Regions from separate parts of the Bradyrhizobium sp. 195 genome, predicted to be linked through region 1. Evidence: riboswitches for the same ligand, from Rfam matches in the RefSeq annotation. Region 1 holds a riboswitch; each other region holds the start of a gene.
What was found. A riboswitch is a leader RNA that binds a small molecule or an ion and turns the genes downstream of it on or off. The one in region 1 is predicted to bind cobalamin.
Positions count from the first base shown of each region.

Region 1 (7,315 bases):
CGCGAACACTCGCCACAACGGGCCTCGTCTTCACTTTCTTCCAGGTTCTGCCGCACTTCCCGGTCGGCGTCTCCGAAGTGCACTTCATCCTCGGCTCGACGTTGTTCCTGCTGTTCGGCGCGGCGCCTGCGGCCTTCGGCCTCGCGCTCGGCCTGTTGCTCCAGGGCGTGTTGTTTGAGCCGGCCGACATCCCGCAATACGGCATGAACGTCACGACGCTGCTCGTGCCGTTGTTCGCGATCCAGGCGATCGCCTCGCGGATCATTGCCCGTAACACCGCCTATGTCGATTTGAAGTATCGGCAGGCGCTGGCGCTCTCGACGACCTATCAGGCCGGCGTGATCGCCTGGGTGGCGTTCTGGGCGCTCTATGGCTCCGGTTTTGCCATGAGCAACCTCGCTAACATCGCGGCGTTCGCGGCCTCCTATGCGCTGGTCATCGTGATCGAGCCGCTGGCCGATCTCGCCGTGCTGGCGCTGGCGAAGTCGCTGCGTGGCGTCACCGCGCCCGGCCTCGTCACCCCGCGCCTGCATAACGCGGCCTGAGGGGAGCGAAGGGCGGTACGCCGCCCTTCGCGCTCGCGATGCTCACGCTCTCCCTGATAGGCATCGGCTGCGGCGATCCCGACCAGCTCACGCGCGCCGCGATCCGCGCCATCAATGCGGCCGATCTCGTCCTGATCCCGCGCAAGGGAACTGCGAAGTCCGACCTCGCCGATCTCCGGCGGACGATCTGCGCGGACGTGCTCACCAGCGACAAGACTGAAATCGCCGAGTTCGATCTCCCCGTGCGCGACGCCGGTGAAGCGGATTACCGCAAGGGTGTGGACGATTGGCACGATGCAGTCGCCGCGACCTGGTCGCAGACGATCGCAAAACATCTTGCAGGCAAGGGCAAGGTCGCGCTGCTGATCTGGGGCGATCCCTCGCTGTATGATTCCTCGCTGCGCATTGCGCGTCGGCTCAATCCCTTGCCGAAGATTGAAGTCGTGCCCGGTATCACCTCGATCCAGGCGCTGTGCGCGGCGCATGCACTGCCCCTCAATGATATCGGCGAGCCTTTTCTGGTCACGACGGGGCGGCGCTTGCGCGAAGGCGGCTGGCCGCAGGGCGTCGACACCGTGGTTGTGATGCTCGACGGCGACACGGCGTTCCAGTCGCTAGATTCAGCTGGGATTCAAATTTATTGGGGTGCTTATCTCGGCATGCCCGACCAGATCATCATGTCCGGCGAGTTGGCCGAGATCGGCCCGCGCATCGTCGCGGCGCGGCAGGAGGCGCGCGCGCGGCACGGCTGGATCATGGACAGCTACATCCTCAAGCGCGCGCGTTAAGCGAGGCAGCATGCTCCCCGAATGGGTCTACCAAAAGTGCCCCGAGATCTCCGCGATCCATCGCGAGGCGGCAATCGCGCGGCAGGCGCAGCTGACAAAGCCGACCGGTGCGCTCGGCCGGCTCGAGCAGCTTGCGATCGAGCTTGCCGGCCTGCAGGCGACCGAGCAACCGCGCGCCGCGCTTGTGCCGATCATCATCTTCGCCGGCGATCACGGCATCGTCGCGCAGGGTGTCTCGGCCTATCCGCAAGAAGTGACCATCGCGATGATGGCGAATTTTGCCTCCGGCGGCGCCGCCATCTCGGTGCTGGCGCGCGAGCTTGGCTCCAGCCTGGAGGTCGTCGATGCCGGCACGCTGGCAGATGAGACGATGGCGGGCGTCGTCACCGTCAAGCCGCGCAAGGGCACGCGCGATTTCAGCGTCGAGCCTGCGCTCCAACCTGCGGAGCTGGCGTTTGCCTTCGAGGCCGGCCAGCGCGCGGTTGCGCGTGCGGCGACCAATCAGCCCGATCTGCTGATCTTCGGCGAGATGGGGATCGGCAACACCACGACCTCGGCGGCGATCGCGGCGAGCCTGCTTGGCGTGAGTGCCGAGGAAATCGCCGGCAGCGGCACCGGGGTCGATGCGGCCGGCCGCGCACACAAGGCGCGCGTGATCGATGCCGCGATTGCGCTGCATGGCGTTGCGGGTGCGTCGCCCGAAGAAATTCTGTGCGCCGTCGGCGGGCTCGAGATCGCAGCGATCTCAGGCGCGATCATCGCGGCCGCGCAGCGCCGCATCCCCGTGCTGATCGACGGCTTCATCGTGTCGGTGGCAGCGCTCGCCGCAGCACGGCTGAACCCGTCGTGCCAGCCGTTCCAGCTAGCCTCGCATCAATCGGCGGAGCAGGGGCACCGGCTGGTGCTCCGCGCACTGAACGTGCAACCGCTGATCAGCCTCGACCTCAGGCTCGGCGAGGGATCGGGCGCGGCCATCGCGCTGCCGCTGGTGCGCCTCGCCTGCGCGCTCCACAACGGCATGGCAACATTCGCGCAAGCCAACGTGCCTGACAGACCTAGCTGATCCGCTGGTTGACGGACACGACGCGCCAGCCGGCCGCGAGGCGATCGATCCGAGTCAGCGACAGCGGATCGATCACGAAGCGCAAGGCTGCTTGCGGCGTGAGATCTAGCGCGATGCAGAGCGCGGCGCGGATGGTGCCGGAGTGCACGACGAGGGTGGTCGATCCGGCCCCGATCCGCGACAGACCCAGCCGGACGCGCGCGACCTGATCCGCAAAACTCTCGCCGGCCGGCGGCCGTCCGCCAGCCGGATCATTCCAGAACTGCGCATAGGCCTCGCCGCCGGTCGCCGCGAGCTCGTCGTGCCGATGGCCGGTCCAGTCGCCGAAATCCTGCTCGCGGAATTCACCGATCAACTCCGGTTCGAGCCCCAGCGCGCGCGCAGTCTCGACCGTGCGCCGCGACGGGCTGGCATAGCTGGCGGCGCTCCCAGGCAGCCGCTGCCGTAGCGCCTCCAGCTGCGCGCGATCGCCGAGATCGGCCGGCGCGTCGGCCGCGTGGATGGCGCCTGTTACGCCCGCGACGGGTGCGTGTCGTATCAGCCAGAGGAAGGTCTCGCCTTCCATGCTCGTCTCCAAGGAAGTTGGTCGTTGTGGCCATAACGCCGCAACTCGCACATTGACTCTGTCCTGATGGTAATCCTAGATGCTCGCGACGGTTTCCCCGAGAGGGGATGAAAAGGGAATGCGGTGCGGGGACGTTGTCCCCAATGCCGTGGCTGCCCCCGCAACTGTGAGCGGCGAATCTTGCGTCACGAGCCACTGGGTATCTCGGTCCCGGGAAGGCGATGCAAGGTACTGACCCGCGAGCCAGGAGACCTGCCGTCAGCCGTGGTCACACGCGAAGATGTCGGTCGGGGAGTACAGGCATTCGGCTTCATCGGACGGCTGCAGGGCCAAAAGGTGAGACCTCGTTCGCTGTGACGTGCCACTGACGTCATACCGAGGTCCAAAGCCGTGTCTTCCATCCGTATTGTACGACCGCGAAAATTCCTGCTCGCCTCCGCTGCGCTCACATCCTTTGCCGCTTTTGATCTGCCCGCTGCGCTGGCGCAGCCGGCGCGCGAACCGCTGCCGCCCGTCGAGGTATCGCCGGCCCAGTCGCGCAAGCAGGCCAAACCGGCGGGCCGGGACGCGCAAAGCCCGCGCCGCGCGGCCGCACGCAGGCCGGCGACTGCATCCGCGGCGCCCAAGCCCGCCATGCCGGCTGCGACGGTACAAACGCCGCTCAACACCAATGCCGTGGCCGAAAGCGCCTCGCGGCTCGGCCTGACGGTGCGGGAGATACCCGCAACGGTCGAGGTGATCTCCGCCGAGACCATGCGCGAGCAGGGCTATCGCACCGTGTCCGAGACGGCGCAGGGCGCGGTCGGCGTCACCTCCGGCGACAACCCGGCCGAGCCCGCGGCGTTCTCGATGCGCGGCTTTACCAACAGCCAGATCAACATCCTCTACAACGGCATCAAGATCGGTCCGCAGAACATGACCTCGCGGATCACCGACACGGCCAATCTGGAAGCTGTTGAATTCTTGAAAGGCCCGGCCTCGCTGATCTCGGGCGAGGGCGCCGCCGGCGGTGCGATCAATTTCGTCACCAAGGCGCCGCACACCGGGCCTGTGCGCAACGAGGCGGACTTTTCCTGGGACTCCCTGAACTCGTTCCGCGCGCATTACGGCTCGGGCGGCAGCACCAATGTGCAGGGCCTGGACTACCGCTTCGACATCAGCCGCTCCTCGCTCAACGGCTTTGCCGATGACACCAACACCAAGACGCTGGACGTGTCGGGCCAGCTCAACTACCGCATCTCCGACAGCCTCAAGACCTGGGGCGCGGTCGAGTATCGCGAAGACCGCTCGAAGGCCTATTGGGGCGCGCCGCTGGTGCCGATTGCCTTCAGCGGCTCGCATGCGACGACGGGGATCGTTTCCGGAAACTATATCTCGAACTACAACAAAACAAATCTCGGCGCGGTCACCATCGACGACCGCACCTTCAACACCAACTACAACGTCCTCGACAACCGCAACGTCGCACAGGAGGTGTGGCTGCGCGGCGGCTTCGAGCTGAAGCTCGCGCCCGACCTGACCTTGAAGAGCCAAGCCTATGGCTATGGGGCGGAACGGAGCTGGTTCAACAATGAGGTCGAGGCGTTCAACTCCGGGACGAACCTTGTCGATCGCGAGCGCTTTTATGTCGCGCACAGCCAGCGCCTCGTCGGCAACATCACCGATCTGACCTGGGACGCGAACATCGCAGGCTTCGACAACCGCCTGGTCACGACGTTGTCGTCGAGCTATCTCGATTTCGTCAGGCCGGGCGCGGCAAACTTTCCGTTCGATAACGTCTCGCTCGTCGATCCCAACCGTGGCTTCTACGGCACGCTCACGACCAAGCAGCAGACCGCGCGCATCGACAACGAGGCGCTGTCGTTCGAGGACCGGCTGAAGCTGACGCGGACGTTTGCGCTGGTCGGCGGCCTGCGCGTCGAGCATATCGGGCTCGATCGCAACTCGACTGACGCCGCCGGTATCGTGAACGCTGGCTTCCCGTACACGAAGGACTGGGCGCCCGTAACGGGGCGCATCGGCTACACTTGGGAGGCCGTGCCCGGCCTGACCTTCTTCAGCCAGTACGCCACCGGCGCCGATGTCTCCGCCAACAATATCTTCCTGCTCGGACCCACGCAGCCGCTGGATCTCACCACCGCGCGCACCTACGAGACCGGCGTCAAGCACCTGTTCTGGGACAACAGGGCGGAGTGGTCGTTCTCGGCCTACGATATCCTGCGCAAGAACGTCTATGCCGCCGCAGGCGGGCAGGCGCTCAACATCGCCGGGCGGCAGGAATCCAAGGGCGTCGAGCTTGCGGCGGCCATCCGTCCGATCGATCCGCTGCGGCTGTGGGGCAATATCGCCTATGTCGATGCGCGCTATGACGACTTCAATTTCGTCGGCGGCTCGTTCTCCGGCAACACGCCGCCGAACGTGCCGCGCATCGTCGCCAATGCCGGCGCGTCCTGGCGCTTCTTCACGCCCTGGCCGGTCGAGCTGGGCATCACCGGCCGCCATGTCGGCGACCGCTACAACACCGACGCCAACACGGTGACGATGAAGGCCTATACCGTGGCAGACGTCTACGCCTTCGTCGACATCCCCAAGGCGGTGTTCAACGCCGTCGACCAGGCCCGCCTGACCTTCCGCGTCCGCAACATCACCGACAAGCGCTACGCGATCTGGGGCGATCCGTTCTATCCCGACCAGATCCTGCTCGGCGCGCCGCGCACCTATGAGCTCTCGGCCGCGTTCAAATGGTAGGGCACTGAACGCATGATGAGCGCGATCATCCTGCTGCACCGCTGGCTCGGGATCGCGTTCTGCCTGCTGTTCGCGATGTGGTTCGCGACGGGAATCGTGATGCACTTCGTTCCGTTTCCGTCGCTGACGGAAGCGGAGCGGTTTGCCGGCCTCGCGCCGGTGGAACGCGCGCAGGTTCGCATGGCAGTCCGCGATGCGGTCGCCGCCAGCGCAATCAAGGATGCCGTGCGCGTTCGGCTGATCCAGCGAAGTGACGGGCCGGTCTATGTCGTCTCCGGCCCGTCGCATCTGCGCGCGGTCCGCGCTCTCGATGGACAGGACGCCCGGGTGACGTCTTCCGATGTCGCGCTCGCCATCGCGCGGGATCACGCCCGCAGCCGCGGGCTCGACGCCCCACGCGTAACGATGCTCGCGCAGGCGGATTACGATCAGTGGACGGTGCCAAACGGCTTTGATCGCCACCGGCCACTGTTTCGCGTGGCCCTCGGCGATGCCGCCGGGACGGAGGTCTATGTCTCCTCGCTCACTGGCGAGATCGTCCTGGATACGACGCGAAGCGAGCGGGGCTGGAATCTCGTCGGCAGCGTGCTGCACTGGATCTATCCGACGGTGCTGAGGAGCAATTGGGCGCTGTGGGATGGGGTGGTCTGGACATTGTCGCTGCTGGCATCGATTGCGGCGATGCTTGGCGCTCTGCTCGGGATCCTGCAGATCAAGGTGCGCGGACGCCGTATGTCCTCACCTTACCGCGGGTGGCACGCATTGCATCACATCCTCGGCCTTGCGGCGACAATGTTCGTGCTGACCTGGATATTCAGCGGCTGGCTCTCCATGGATCATGGCCGGCTGTTCTCGCGCGGGCAGCTGACCTCGGCGGAAGCGGGCGTGGTGTATGCCGCGCCGGATTGGGCGGCTGCCTCGCCGCTCGACCGGCAGCCGATATCGTCGTCGGCCCGGGAGATTGAATGGTTCGCCTTCAACGGCAATGTCTATCGACGCGACCGGATCGCTCTCGGCAGCCAGACTCTGGTCAAGGCCGCGGAGACGCCCAATGAGGGATACGCCGGCTTCCTCGGCGCGCGCGACATCCAGGAATTGGCGACGCGCCTCGCCTCGGGCTGCGCTGCACCGTCCGTTGTTGCCGAGAGCGACGACTATCCCGCTCGATCCGCCGTCCAAGGCGCGCCGGTCTACCGATCGCGCTGCGGCGACCTCTGGTTCGACATCGACGGCGCCGACGGCAATTTGCTGCAACGGCTGGATGCCTCGCGGCGCGCCTATCGTTGGGTGTACGGCGCGCTGCACACACTCGATTTCCCGATCCTCATGGCGCGCCCGCGTCTGCGCGATGCCCTGATCGTCGGACTCTGTGCGCTAGGGTTCGCGTTCTCCATGACCGGCGTCGTCATCGGCTGGCGGCGCTTGCGGCGCTCCCTGACAGCCTGACCCCGGGCGATCCAGCCACGGTCACAACGTGCGGCGGGTCTTTGAGGCTTGGCCGGTTCAAATGGCGGTGAGATCCTGCTGGCGAAGGCCCGGTTAGTGGCATACCATTTGCAAGCCAATGGGCTCTGGTTTCACCTGCCCTTGGCCAACGATGGCCGGC
Region 1 covers NZ_CP082161.1:3,397,801-3,405,115, forward strand. Annotated here, with positions in the region: gene IVB26_RS15570 (energy-coupling factor ABC transporter permease) at 1-545, shown strand, start outside; gene cobF (precorrin-6A synthase (deacetylating)) at 584-1,333, shown strand; gene cobT (nicotinate-nucleotide--dimethylbenzimidazole phosphoribosyltransferase) at 1,344-2,396, shown strand; gene IVB26_RS15585 (histidine phosphatase family protein) at 2,389-2,961, opposite strand; cobalamin riboswitch at 3,034-3,235, shown strand; gene IVB26_RS15590 (TonB-dependent receptor) at 3,352-5,709, shown strand; gene IVB26_RS15595 (PepSY domain-containing protein) at 5,722-7,155, shown strand.

Region 2 (7,315 bases), 2.3 Mb from region 1:
CACTCTGAAAGGGCTTATCTATCTGGATTTGTTTGATATCCAGAATTGTATGGTGCCCAGGAAAGGACTCTGACCTCCAAGTCATCGACCGGACACCACTCCGGTCGAATCGCGCCAGTCACGGCGGTCCGCGCCATGCCTGGCGTACCAAAAAAAGCCCGGCCTCCTCCGGAGGCCGGGCGAAAGTCACGCAGGAACGACGCTGCTTTACGCATCGCACCAGCTTTCGTCGGTAGGGAGGACTTACCGGCGATCGATTTTCGGCGAGGGCATTCGCCGTCAAACAAGGAGAAGCGGATATCACTCCGCGCGAAATCTGGAGCCGCTTGCCTTCCGCTCCTGTCGGAAACTTCACGACTTGTCCACCACTCGCCCGCTGTCCGGTTGGGACGGCAGTGCCTTGATCGAGCTGGGATCCTTCGCGCAAGCGGTTTGGCTGCCGTGCCCTGAAACACAAGCGGCAGTTTGCCGTCGCGCAGCAGCATTTGGCACGCCCCCAAAAACCAACAACGCTCGATTACCTTTCCCGAAGAGCGTGCCAGGGCGCGAATTTCGTATGACGTTCCGTAAGGACGGTAAAATAGATTGTTGTGATGGGACGCATCCACGTTTTGGATAAATGAAAACGTAGGGCTGTGCTTCGCCTCGAGCGTTAATGACGTCGCAATATGTGACCTGATCGGACGTCGCCGGCATGCTGTCGGCCGTCGGGTCGAGAATCGAGCTTGTCGCCGGCTGTATGCGACCGCCTCCGCCGACGCCGGCCGGCATTCCGAGGCGCTGGGAACTTTGGGAGCTCGCAAGGACATCGTAAGCCCCCAAAGCGCGTGCATCTTGTTCACAAACGCGTTGGCGAAACGCTCCGGACCATCATGGCTCAGCCCGCAACTCGCGTGCGGCGGCCACCATATTGATGAGCGCGGGACGCACCTCCTCCCATCTTCGAGTTTTCAGTCCGCAGTCGGGATTGATCCAGAGCTGCCGATCGGAAACTCGCTGCCGCGCCAACACAATCAGCTGCTTGATTTCCGCCGCTGCGGGAATGCGCGGTGAATGGATGTCATAGACGCCGGGCCCGATCTCATTGGGATATTTGTAGCTCTTGAAGGCCTCGAGCAATTCCATCTTAGAACGCGACGTCTCGATTGAAATGACGTCAGCATCCATTGCTGCGATCGCATCGATGATTTCGTTGAACTCGGAATAACACATGTGGGTATGGATCTGAGTTCCGTCGGCGACAGCGGAGGAGCAAACGCAGAAGCTGTCCACTGCCCAATCGAGATAGTTCCTCCACTGCGATTTGCGTAGCGGCAATCCCTCCCGCAACGCAGCCTCGTCGATCTGGATCATGGTCGCTCCAGCCGCCTCAAGATCGATGACCTCGTCTCGAATCGCAAGAGCGATCTGACGACATGTCTCGCTCCGCGAGATGTCGTCGCGGACAAACGACCAGTTCAGGATCGTCACCGGTCCGGTCAGCATAGCCTTGACGGGTTTCTTGGTCAGAGACTGCGCGTAGCGCCACCATTCAACGGTCATCGGCTTCGGCCGGGAAACATCTCCAAACAGGATAGGCGGACGAACGTACCGCGACCCATAAGACTGAACCCAGCCGTGCTTGGTGAAAGCGAATCCCAACAGCTGCTCGGCAAAGTATTGAACCATGTCATTGCGCTCGAACTCACCATGTACGAGCACGTCCAGGCCGATATCTTCCTGCCACTGCACGGTACGGGCTGTCTCCGCTTTCAGAAGCTGCTCGTACTGCGCGTCATTCAGCGCTCCCCGCGCATGGGCCGCACGCGCATTCCGGACGTCGACCGTTTGCGGGAAGGATCCGATGGTTGTCGTTGGAAACATCGGCAATGCGAACGCGACGCGCTGGACGTCGGCACGCTGGGTGAACGCACTGCGACGGCGACGCATGCTATCGTCGATCGCGGCCATTCGTCCGGCGACATTCGCATTGTGGGTCTCGGGCGATGTTTCGCGGGTCACGGCTGCGTCCTCCGAAAGCGCAAGTTCATCGGCCACCTCGGCAGCATGGCCAGCCAGCGCTTTGCCCAATATTGAAAGTTCCTTGATCTTCTGAACTGAGAACGCCAGCCATGTCTTCAGATTGGGATCGAGATCGGTCTCTAGCTCAATGTCGATCGGAACATGAAGCAGCGAGCAGGAAGGAGCAATCTGAACACGGTCCCTGCCCAGCTTTTTGACCATAGGGGCAAGTTGGTCGAGCAGCGCCGCAAGATTAGAGCGCCAGACGTTGCGACCATCAACGACGCCTAGCGAGACCACGAGATCTCTGCGGGCTGTGGCGACAATTGCGTCCAACTGGTCGGGTGCCCGAACCAGATCGACATGAAGCCCGGCAACGGGCAAGGCGAAGGCTGTTTCAAGATTGTCGCCGATAGCGCCGAAATAAGTGGCCAGCATGATTTTAAGGGCCGGCACAACCTTTGCGAAATGAGCATAGGCCCGGCGGACAGCCGCCCGCGACGCTTCGTCGACGTCCATCACTAGGCACGGCTCGTCGAACTGAACCCATTCAGCACCGCGCGAGGCTAGTTCGCGGAGAACATCGACATAGACTGGGAGGAGCCTATCAAGCAGCGACAGCGGATTGAATGCGGGATTTGCGCTTTTGCCGAGCTTCAGGAAAGTGACTGGTCCAACTAGGACGGGGCGCGTTTGGTAGCCGAGGCTTTTTGCCTCCTCATATTCCTCGATCGGCTTTCGAGAGGAATACTTAAAGATCTGATCCTGGTGAAATTCCGGCACCATGTAGTGGTAGTTGGTATCGAACCACTTCGTCATTTCCTGTGCGGCTACGCCAGCCCCACGCTGAGCGTGACCACCGTCCTGAGCGCCACGCGCCATGGTGAAGTAGGTCTTGAGCGACACAGGACCTTCGGTCCAGCCGTAGACGTCGGGAATGGCGCCGACCATTACGCTGGTATCGAGCACATGGTCGTAGAGCGAGAAGTCATTCGAAGGAATGACGGTCGCACCGCAGGATTTCTGCCGTGCCCAATTAGCGGCACGAAGTCCACTCCCCGCCTCGAGGAGCTCGGCTTCGCTGGAGTTTCCCGCCCAGTAGCTCTCGAGCGCGAATTTGAGTTCGCGTCGTGGGCCGATGCGTGACGTCCCCAGTGTGGCAACGGGAAGCGAAAGAATAGACATAGCTCAGACCCCATAATTGGGGCAAAGGCCATGGCGGACGCATGCAGCGAATATCGCGTGAGCGACAGCTGCTTGGCGCACACCGGGACACCCCGCCCGTGGACGATATATTGTCGAGGCAGGTCTCCTGGCTCGCGGGTCGTCGCTGCTGTCCGGCCTTCCCGAAGCCGCAGGGCTTCAGTGACTTCGTTGGACAGCGGCTCGCCGCTTACAGTTGCGGGGGCAGCGCCGGCATTGCACCGGTTTCCCTCTTAGCTCCGGATCAAACGAAATCCGGAGACCACGACGGCTGGCATTATGCGCACGAGGATCGATCGGTCAACCTACTAGCTGTCGCTGCGATATTGCCCAAGCGATTGCGAGCTGTACCAGGTAGGCTACAACGGTCTTACTCCCGGCCTGGTGAAAACACGTGGATCTGTGGAGACTCCGCTTGTGAATGCGTCCGCTCAACAACCTGTTCGCGTAGTCGGATGAGCTCCGCGAGCAGAACGAACGCGCCCGGCGCTTTCGACATCTGCGTGATCGCGACAAAGCCTGGACTTTTCCGTCAGCAGCTTCTCGAACTCGTCCGTGAGGAAGTTGCGATCATCCTCGGCCGGCATCCGTTTGATGACAGCGCCAGCTCCTTAGGAATTGCCAAGGCCGGATTGCTCCAGGATCGAACGAATGATCAGGTCGGACTGCCTGTGTTCGGCCTGCCCCCACGACGAGCCGCGAGCTCGATCGCCTCCGTGGCGTGGGTCAAGATGATCTCCTCGGTGAGCCCGGCACTCACGTGCTGAGCGACTTTGGCGCGCGCCTCGTTGTCTCCGTCGCCGCTTGGCGAATAGTGCAGCCTGGACGTTGGCTTGCGCGACACCGCAGGAACCGTTCCGGACCTCAGGATGCACGCTGACTTGCGAAACTGGAGTAAGCGGCGAGAGCGCGCGCGGCGGGATCGTGCTATGACTCTACGCTCCATGCACTCGTGCACGGTGACCACGGGCAAGCGGATGCCGAGCTTCTCGTACGTCTTCAGGATCTCCGGACCGATCTCGTCGCGCGAGGAGACCGTCTCTTCGGCTTCGGCCGTGACGTAGCTTTAGATATCCTGCAAGTCGATCTTGATATGACGCCCCTTCCACCTCCCCTTGGCTCGTCAGCCAGCGACGATAAGCCTCGACGCGGCGACTGGAGCATCGAGGCGGCCTTCTTTATTCGAGACAAATTTGACGGTGTCCTCTGACAGAGCCCTTCGAGGGCTTCTCGGAGTCGATCAGCGCCTTAAGGTCATAACGATGTTGATCGACCTCGATCGCCCCACGCGGTCGGCGGCCTCCTCAAGCTCGACATCTACTACTTCGTTCGCGAAATCGAGCGGTGAAGCCTTCTGGACGCGGGCTGCTTATGCTGTCTTAGACGGGACACAGGTGTCAGGCACCGGACAGACCACCGCGCATTGCGGCGTGTCGGAATGGCCCTCGCACTCCGTACACTTTTTGGCATCGACAACGTAAATGTCGCGCTTGAGGCTGATCGCCGCGTTGGGACACTCGAACTCACATGCCCCACAAACGGTGCATTGCGAAGCGACGATCTTGTAAGCCATGCCTTCCGACTCCTTAGGCGAGCGATGCCATTGGCGATCCCTTTCAAATGCCGTGCCAAACACAGACGCGGTCAATGATGGGCAATTTGCCCAATTGTGCTGTCCCGGGTCTGAGACCATGTTGCATCTGCGACAGCAACGGGCAACTTCAATTTCAAGCTATGCGAGCTCTCGGGCCCTACTCCAAGAGGCAGTCGCGACTCGGCCGCTGCGAGCTTCCGTTGGTTTGTCTGGCACGGCAGCGCGGGGCAAGCGACGCGCGACGATTCCCAAACCGGCGGCGCGACTAAAAGCCGCGAGCCGACGCACGTCTACGCGGACCTCGGCAAACCTCCGGTCACACGCCCTGACTGGAGGTTTTGTGCAAGCCTCGCTCACGGCTGCAACGTTAACTCCGCGGATTGACTCGCTGGAGGCGTGCCAAAACGGGTTGTGCTACAACAAGCTTCAGCGTCGCTTCGGAGGGAAATAAAGTTGCGCCGGGAGGAGCGATACTGGCTTTGCTAAGCGACCGATTTAATTGCCGCATGCCTGGTGCCGAGTAGGCATGGCGTGCGGGCGAGCGCTGATACGCTTTGCCTGGCCGTGCTCAGCCACTTCTCATGCAGCTATTTTGGACGAAGTGGAACAGGGCTGAAAGATGACTGTGCAAATTGCTTCAGCGGCATGGCCTTTCCGAACAGATGGCCCTGCGCAAGGTCGAAGCCGAGTTCGGTCACAGCGATCAGGTCGGCGTGGCTCTCCACACCTGCGGCGACGGTGCGCACACTGTACTCTTTGGCTAGATCGACGATATGGCGGCACACCGTTCGCTTCAGCGGCCCATTTCCGCAACCGGCGACGTACTGCCGGTCCACTTTTAATTTCATGAACGGGAATTTTTCCACCCCCATCAGCTGCGGCCAATTGGCGCCGACATTGTCGATTGCAAGGCCGATGTTGTGAAAGCGAACCTCACGCGCGACCTCGATCAGGAGATCTAGGTTCTGGATCGCTTCCTCGCTATCGATTTCAATCGTCAAGCCGCCGAAAGCGGGGTGCGACGGCATGCGCTGACAGAGATCGCGTACCGCTTGCGGGTCAATCAGGAATGCTGCCGGGAGATTGATGGAGAGATCGATCGAAGTTTGCTGCTCCAGAAGATACTGCCAATCCTTGATCGCGCGGTCGATCACGAACTGCGATAACTCCCTAAAATGCGGATCGTGAGCCTCCGGGATGAAATAGGCCGGTGGAACAACGCCCCAGGTCGGGTGCCGCATTCGCACAAGCGCCTCGGCGCCGCGGCGGCTGAGGGTACACGCGTCAAACTTCGGCTCATACCAGAGCTCAAGCCAGCCAGCGTGTAAGGCCTCTCCGACATGGACCGCGGGACGGGGCGCCGGCTCTCTGGGCAAGAGCATGGCGACCCGATCGCGCAGCGTTTCGGCTGCAAACGGCGTCCTCAGCGGCGGCAGCATAGCAAGTCCATATTCGCCCCCGACCTGCTGCACTGCCGTCATGATGATCGACTCGCGGGCGCCGAACGCCAGCACTCCGCCTGCAAATCCTTCGCGTACGAGTATCTCGAGCAATCGTCCAGGCTCGATGCGATCCGAGCCAATGCCGAGCAGGATCAGATCAGGGAAGTCCGTGCCGAGTACGTGCGGCAGCTCGTCAGCAGTCCCGCATTCGCTGATAACAAACCCCATATCCTCCAGCACATCCCGAAGAAAGGCGCGCAGATGCCGCTTGCCGACGGCCACGCACGCTCGCGGCCGCACCTTACGCTGTCCGAAGATTACAGGTTTCCCTCCGACCAGTTCGGCCTGCCCATGCTCCATTGCAACCACTCCCGTTCCGTGACGGTCCCTTAAACGAGGAGCGAAGGTCCAAAACAAGCTGTGCTTGCCATTATCTTTCGATTCTTCGAGGTAAGCTTAAGATAGTGCATTAGCGTGCAAAATCTTTGGCGATGTTGTTCAGACGATTTTGTCGGGCGCACGCGTATGATAGCTCTCCCGCCTCGCGCAACTTTGTACGAGTGACGCACACGAGTGTGGGGAATCTCACCTTCGGACGCGCCGAGCTGATGCGCCCTATGGCACGGCGATTACCATGCCGCAAGATCTACTGAATCGAGTCGCTCGTGAGTGATGATCGGAAATCACTCTTACGAAATGTTTGATCGGCATGGCCGGCCTGCCCACGCGCGAATGGCCGTCTCGTGGATTTCCTTTCCAATCGAAGGAAGTCCATCATGAGTTCGCAGCAGGTCAAGCCGCAGTCGATTCTTAGAACGGCAACAGCTTGCACTTACCTCACCTCTGTTGCTGATAGCGAGTGCGGACGTCCTATTCCCTATCGAGCTTGATAGTTGCTCTCAGTTGCGTTTTCTGTATCCTTCTGAAGCATGGATATCCTCAAGAGGGACTGGAGGGACTAACGTGACGGGTGTTCGTGTTGGCGCGGAAGCGCAAGGCCTGCCCCACGGGGGCACGGCTTTGCGCAAAGACGTGCCAGGAGATGAGAACGCGATCGCAGAAGCCGTCGGAAAGC
Region 2 covers NZ_CP082161.1:1,122,406-1,129,720, reverse strand. Annotated here, with positions in the region: gene metE (5-methyltetrahydropteroyltriglutamate--homocysteine S-methyltransferase) at 871-3,186, opposite strand; cobalamin riboswitch at 3,287-3,486, opposite strand; gene IVB26_RS05260 (hypothetical protein) at 3,708-3,971, shown strand; gene IVB26_RS42985 (hypothetical protein) at 4,134-4,268, shown strand; gene IVB26_RS05255 (4Fe-4S binding protein) at 4,574-4,777, opposite strand; gene IVB26_RS05250 (EAL domain-containing response regulator) at 5,386-6,600, opposite strand; gene IVB26_RS05245 (GNAT family N-acetyltransferase) at 7,204-7,315, shown strand, end outside.
Region 2: linked by a shared signal. The riboswitch ahead of metE (5-methyltetrahydropteroyltriglutamate--homocysteine S-methyltransferase) and the one ahead of IVB26_RS15590 (TonB-dependent receptor) in region 1 are both predicted to bind cobalamin.

Region 3 (7,315 bases), 1.4 Mb from region 1:
TCGCGGAACGCTTCGTAGGAATCCTCCTCGCTGCGCTCCGACAATTCGTCGGCGCGCCAGGCCTCGCGCACGAGCCGCGCGGCCCTGTCAACATCGCCCTCAGCGAGCAGCACGCGGGCGAGCGCGAACTTGCCCTTGGCGCTGGTCGGCCGGTCCATGGTGAATTTATGCACAATGGCGGCGTCGCTCTTCTCCTGCCACAGCCGTGCCTCGGCGCGCCGGCGCAGGAGCGCGCGGCTCGGCCAGTCCGGATTGGCCTCGAGGAAGGCGGCGTAGCGCTTGAAATTGGCCGTGCTCTCGGAATGGCGCAACATGAACCAGTCCGCGAGCTTCCGTCCGGCGGGGTCGGCGATGCGGTCGCGCGCCGCGCTCGCGTCGTCGGTCTTGCCCTTGCGCGCGAGATCGATTGCGTCCTTCAGGGCGGCGAGGTCGCCGGTCAGCGGCGGGGCTGCCGGCTTGTCAGACGTCGCGTCGTCGCTCTTCTTCGACTTGCGCTTGGCGTCGGCGTGCTTGCCATGCCGCGATTTGCCGGTCGCGGCATGACGCTGCTTGCCGGCTTTCGCCTCATGCGTCTTCTTCGGCGCGGACGATTTGTGACTGCTCTTGGCCGCGAGCTCGGTGGGAAGAAGGGCCATTGCGGCCACGGCAACGACACACGCGAGCGAGCGTAGGCACTGGTTCATTCCATGGTCCCCCTGCGAAACCACCACAAACCAAGGTCCGCGACGACATGCGGCTTGAGAATCAAAGCACCGACACGATGCATCAGCACCGTGTCGCATCCTCACGCTGTCGCAACAATGCGGCAAAATACGGATGAGGCAAGGGAACTTGCGCAAAGGAGAAAGGTTGGGCCCTTCAGCTTTTGTTAACGATGCGGGATCGCGCGACGGTTGTGCGCGGCTTTGAGCGTCACAGGGGCCGATTGCGCGTGTTCCCGTCGCCAAATCGGTGTATGAGTTCCCCCAATCCATCCTTTCAGCCTTTGCTCCGCGCCTATGCCGATTTTCAACCAGTCGATCCGGCGCAAGATCGTCGGGATCGCCCTCGGATTGATCGTCCTGATGCTGGTCACCGCGATCCTGTCGATGGTGATGTCGAGCCAGGTCGGCGTCCTGCTTGACGAGCTGACCAACCGCTACATCCCGGCCTATAGCCACCTGGCCCGCGCCAACATCCGCTCGCTGGAGCGGGGGCTGGCGCTGCGGCGGATGGTCATGACCAAGATGGAGGCGCCGTCGGACGAGGAGGCCTATACGGCACGCCTGCGCGAGTTCGAGCAATCGGACAGCAAGATCGAGGAGGAGGCTGAGGCCGCGCGCAAGCTCATCAACGCGATCATCGACGATTCCAGGACGCCCTCCGACAATGCCGCGCTGGCGCGGATCGATATCCGGGTAGAGACGGCCGTCACCGAGCTGCGCCGCGATCTGAATGAGGACCACGGCAGGCTGGTCAAGCAGGTCGACGCCAAACAGATGGTGGAGGCCCGCGGCACGCTGGAGCACATCGACGTGTTGCGCGACCAGTTCAACCGGAAGATCGACGCGATCCGCGCCGACATGCTGACGCAGGTCTTCGCCTCGACATCGCAGGTGATCAGCCGCCAGCACCAGGCAATGGTCATTTCGGGCGTCGTGACATTGCTTGCGGCGATCGTCGGATTTGCCTTTGCGCTCCTGGTATCCAGCGGCATCACGCGTCCGGTGCGGCTGCTGCTCGCCGGCACCCGCGAGGTCGAGGCGGGACGCTTCGACAAGACCATCACCGTCTCGACGCAGGACGAGATCGGCGAGCTCGCCGCGGCCTTCAACCGCATGACCGAGCAGCTCAGGCACAACGAGCGCATCCGCGAGACCTTCGGCCGCTACATCGATCCCAAGGTGGTGCAGGGGCTGATCGATCGGCCGGAGGTCGCGATCGACGGCGAGCGCCGGGTCATGACCATCATGTTCTGCGACATGAGCGGCTTCACCGCGATGAGCGAGGGCATGACCCCGCGCGGCCTCGTCAGGGTGATGAACCACTATTTCACGGTCATGTCCGGCCCGATCAGGGGCAATCGCGGCATCATCGACAAGTATATCGGCGATGCCATCATGTCCTATTGGGGCCCGCCCTTCATCGAGGAGGACGAGCAGGCGCTGCTCGCGGGCCTTGCCGCCATCGAAATGATCGACCAGGTGCCGGCGCTCCAGAAGCAGCTGCCCGACCTGCTCGGCATCCGCGCCATGCCCGCGCCGTGCGATTTGCGGATCGGTATCGCCACCGGCGAGGTCCTGACCGGCAGCATCGGCTCCGAATTGATGATGAGCTTTACGGTGATGGGCGATGCCGTCAACCTGGCCTCGCGGCTGGAGGCCGTCAACAAGGCCTACGGCACCCGCATCCTGATCTCGCAGGCAACCGCTGACGCGATCGGATCGCGGCTCGAACTGCGGGAGATCGATCGTTTGGCCGTCGCCGGCCAGAGCGCACCGCAGGCGATCTTCGAGGTGATGGCGAGGGCAGGTGCACTCACCGGCGCACAGGGCAGCTTGCGCACGCACTATGCCGAAGCGCTCGCCGCCTATCGCGCCCGGCGGTTCGATGAGGCGCGCGCTGCCTTCAACGCGGCGCTCGAAGCCGTCCCCGGTGACGGCCCCTCGCGCACCATGCTCGGCCGCATCGCGCAATTCGAAGCCAACCCGCCGGACGCCGGCTGGGATGGCGCCTGGCGGCTGGACAGCAAATAGGCCGCCGCACCGCAAAAATTGATTCTACTCGATAACGATGTTCGCCGTGACCTATTTCCCGGGCTTAGGTTGGATGTCCTTGAGGCGTTTGACGGGGACACGCCGATGACAGACCTTCAGAACAGACTGGAACGGTTCGAGACGCTCACCGCCGAATGCGAGCTGATTGCCAAGCTCGCCACCGACAGCACCAAACGCGAGTTCTATCTGAAGCTTTCGGAGCAGTACCGCCAATTGGCGGCGGACATGCGCCAGGCGATCGCGACCAAGGCTGCTGCCTGACGCCGGCTGCAATCCGTTCTTAATGTTTGGCGCGCATCCTTGAAGCACGCGAGCGATGGCTCGTGCTGGAAGGCCGGGGTTCGCCGCAGTGCAGCGAGCCTCGCGAGTGTCATTTGCCATGCTTGACAGGGCAATCACATGCGCCTCGTTGCCGTGATCATATTCGCGCTCATGACGGCGGCCTGCGATCAGGAGCAGGACATCACCGGCTCGACGTCGGCCTGCCCGATGCGGAACTACAGCTACAACCCCCGCGACATGAATCAGTGCGTCAATGCCTGCAAATCGTGCGATCGCGGCACCACGGTCACCTGCACGACCTCTTGCAGCCTCAAGGGCGCGCGCTGAGATCCTGACGCCTATGGCGGCTGGGAATGGCGAGCCTGAGATATCCGCTTCCAAGGAACAGGAGCTGGCGGTGCTGGGGCACCGGAACGATTCACTTGGGTTAAACATTGAAGGAGGCGGCAGGACGCGGAGTCCGATGGAAATGGGTATGCTCGATCCCGGTCGATTTCTGGTCTCGTGCTCGCATTGCGATGCCTGGCCGATGGCGGCCAATGTGAAGCGGTCGAGCTGGTGGGCGTCCCCGCACGAGGTCCGCTTTGTCTGCACGCGCTGCCGCCGCGAGGAAACCGCGATCGTCTCGGCCTCCGGCGAATTGACCCCGATCAAGCGCGTCGATGTTCCGCCTCGCGACGTCGCTGCTGCCTGGGCCCAGGCCCAGCGTTTGCGAGGGCGGACCTGACGGCGGTGACAACAGCCGCCGGTCGATTGACTCCCCGGCGGAACGACACGTAAGTTGATTGGTGACGGTTCTCCTCACGGAGATCAAAAGGGAATGTGGTGCGGGATTGTCCCAACGGGGGATTTGTCTCAACGCCACGGCTGCCCCCGCAACTGTAAGCGGTGAATCTTTCGTCCTATGCCACTGGGAATCTCGGTCCTGGGAAGGCGACGTAAGGTAACGACCCGCGAGCCAGGAGACCTGCCGTCAGCCGTGGTCACACGCGAAGATGTCGGTCGGGGAGTACAGACATTGGCTTCACCGGAGCAATCCATTGCTCTGCCGTGAAACCTCGTTCGCTGTGACGTGCCACTGACGTCATACCGAGGTCTACAACCGTGTCCCGTCTTGTCTCTGCCGCCGGGCGCCTCAGCGCCGGCCTGCTCGCGTCCGTTTCCCTCCCTTCGCTCGATCTATCCCCCGCCTTCGCCCAGCAGGCCCTTGCCGAGCAGCTGCCGCCGATCGAAGTGACCAAGCCCGACGATCAGAACCGCACCCGCGCCAGGGCGATCGGTGATGGCGAGCCGACGAAGCGCCGGGGAACCGTGAATGTCGCGTCGGCAGGCAATGGCGCCGGCTCATCCGGCTCGGGCTCCGAGGCTGTCGCCAGCAACGGCGGTATCGTCGGGGCCGCCACGACCGTCATCACGGCCGCGGATATCGCGCATTCGCCGTCGCAGACGCTAGCCGAGATCATCGCGACGCAGACCCCGGGCGCCCAGATCACGACGTTCTATGGCGGTCAAATCGGCGCGAAGACCAGCGTGGATCTGCGCGGCTTCGGCGCGTTTGCCAACGCCAACACGCTGGTGCTGGTCAACGGACGGCGGCTGAACGACGTCGACATGGCACAGGTGGACCTCTCCATCATCCCGCTCAATTCCATCGAGCGTATCGAGATCACGCGCGGCAATTCGGGAGCGGTGCTCTACGGTGACAACGCCATCGGCGGCGTGATCAACATCGTCACCAAAAACGGCGTCGGCGGACCGCCGGTGACCGCGCGCATCGAGGCCGGCTTCGGCTCGTTCAACGCCAGGCTCGGCAACGTCTCGACCTCGCTCAGTTCCGGTCCGTGGTCGACCTCGTTCTATGGCAATGCCGTCAGGACCGATGGCTATCGCGACAACAATCGCTATTCCCAGCAAAACGGCGTCGGCAATCTCAATTACTCGACACCGGGCCTGACCGCTTTTCTCACCGTCACGGGCGACAATCAGGAGCTGCGATTGCCGGGCGGGCGCACCGTCGATCCCTCGATCGGCCTCGACGAGCTCGCGGCCAACCGGCGGGGGACGAGCACGCCGTTCAACTTCGCCAACCAGCAGGGCTTTAGCGCAACAGCGGGCTTCACCAAGACCCTCGTCAACGGCGTCGATCTCATCGTCGACGGCGGCGTGCGCGACAAGAAGCAGCAGAGCGCGTTCTTCTCCAGCCCGGTGCCGGTTCCGGCCTTCTTCACGTCGACCTATGTCGAGTCCCATCTGACGACATGGTCGATCACGCCGCGGCTCAGCGTGAAGAGCCTGCTGCTCGGCATGCCGTCGCATCTCCTGACCGGCATCGACTATTACGATGCGAGCTTTCAGCAGAACCGCGGCGCCGGGCAGGGGCTCTCCTCCTGGCACAATTACGATCTCAGGCAGCAGACGGTTGCGGGCTATTTTCAGCACACATTGGGCGTGGCGCCTACGACCGACATCTCCTATGGCGCGCGGGTGCAGACCGTCAGTCTTGCGGCACGCGACAATTTCGACCCGGCGGCGCCGTTCAACGCCGACATCGGCGCGCTGCCGCTGACGAGCAACGAGACCCAATATGCGCTGCATCTCGGGGCCGAGCATCGCCTCAACGACATGGTCTCGCTGTTCGGCCGCGCCGCGCGCGCGTTCCGCACGCCCGACGTGGACGAGCGCCTGTCCTCGGGGCCTTCGTTCGATCCCCTGACCTTCGCCGCGATCCCGCAAACGTTCCAGCTCAAGACCCAGACCTCTTGGGATATCGAGGGCGGTCTGCGTATCAAAGGCGGCGGGCTGCAGTTGCAGAGCAGTCTCTATCTGATGGACCTCACCAACGAGGTCCATTTCAACCCGGTCCTGTTCTACAACACCAATCTTGATCCGACCCGCCGCTACGGCTCGGAGACCAGCCTGTCTTATCGCGTCAACGACGCTCTGCTGCTGCGCTCCGGCGTGGCCTACACCCGCGCCGTCTTCCGCGAAGGCGCCTGGGCCGGCAATGACGTGCCGCTGGTGTCGCGCTACACCGCGAGTGCGGGCGTCACCTGGAACATCTGGCAGAATTATTTGGTGCTCGATGCCACCGCGCGCTTCTGGAGCGAGCGGCGCATGGACAACGATCAGGCCGGCACCCAGAAGCCGATTCCCGCCAACGGCACGATCGACCTCAAACTCAGCGGCCAGTATGAGCGCTACTTCTGGTCGCTCAGCGTCAACAACGCGCTGAATGCGCTCTACTACGACTACGCCATCGCAAGCACCTTCACGGACGGCCGCTTCAGCGCCTATCCGCTGCCCGGTCGCACCTACCTGCTCAAGGCCGGCGCCACGTTCTAATCACATTCCCTGAAATGGATGAGCATCCGAACGAGAAAGAGATGACCCATGCCTCTCAACACCCAGCCGTCCCACGGCGACCGTTTCCGGCTTCACCCGGTCGCGCCGCGCCTTGCGCCGATGTTCTGCTTTGCGCTGCTGACGGCGTCATGCGCGCTCGCAAGTTTCGCCTTCGCCTGCGCAACGCCGTTTGCGGCCTTCGCCGTCGTTGCCGCGGCGATGCTGCCGGTGCGCCCGGCGCTGCTCGTCGTCACCGGCGCCTGGCTCGTGAACCAGACCATCGGTTACGGCGTGCTGCATTATCCGATCGATGGCAGCACCATCGCCTGGGGTTTTGTCATCGGCGCCGCTGCGCTTCTCGCGACTGCCGTGGGGTCGGCCGTGCTCCGCACGCTGCCGCAGGGCCGCACACCGCTGATGCTGGCGATCACGCTCGTCGCCGCCTACGGGACCTACGAGATCGCGCTGCTCGCCGCGACGCCGTTCCTCGGCGGTGACGGCGCCTTCACCGCCGCCATCGTCACGCGCCTCGGGCTGACCTGCGCCGTCTGGCTCGCCGGGCTCGTCGCTGCGTGCGAGATCTTTCGCCTGGTCGATCCGTTCGGCCGGAAGGGCGCAATGTCGGCCTGAGTTGTTCTTGTAGCCCGGATCGAGCGCAGCGAAATCCGGGATCCCAGCGAGTGGATCCCCGGGTATCGCTGCGCTCACCCGGGCTACAAGACCGGAGTTTGGACCTTGGCCCACCGCCGCACGGCGACCGCCGTCCAGACCGTCTCGACAAGTCCGAACGGCCAGGCGCCCTGGAGAAAGCCGTAAATCCCGCTGAGCGCGCACGCCGCCGCGAAGGCCAGCACATAATGCGGCCCGCGCGGCTCGAGCGCGTAGAACAGCAGCATCGCGCTGACCGACAGCAGCCCGAAGATCGTGATTGTGTC
Region 3 covers NZ_CP082161.1:4,765,686-4,773,000, reverse strand. Annotated here, with positions in the region: gene IVB26_RS22135 (lytic transglycosylase domain-containing protein) at 1-683, opposite strand, end outside; gene IVB26_RS22130 (adenylate/guanylate cyclase domain-containing protein) at 999-2,735, shown strand; gene IVB26_RS22125 (hypothetical protein) at 2,841-3,017, shown strand; gene IVB26_RS22120 (hypothetical protein) at 3,156-3,365, shown strand; gene IVB26_RS22115 (hypothetical protein) at 3,514-3,765, shown strand; cobalamin riboswitch at 3,814-4,027, shown strand; gene IVB26_RS22110 (TonB-dependent receptor) at 4,143-6,380, shown strand; gene IVB26_RS22105 (hypothetical protein) at 6,429-7,010, shown strand; gene IVB26_RS22100 (hypothetical protein) at 7,094-7,315, opposite strand, start outside.
Region 3: linked by a shared signal. The riboswitch ahead of IVB26_RS22110 (TonB-dependent receptor) and the one ahead of IVB26_RS15590 (TonB-dependent receptor) in region 1 are both predicted to bind cobalamin.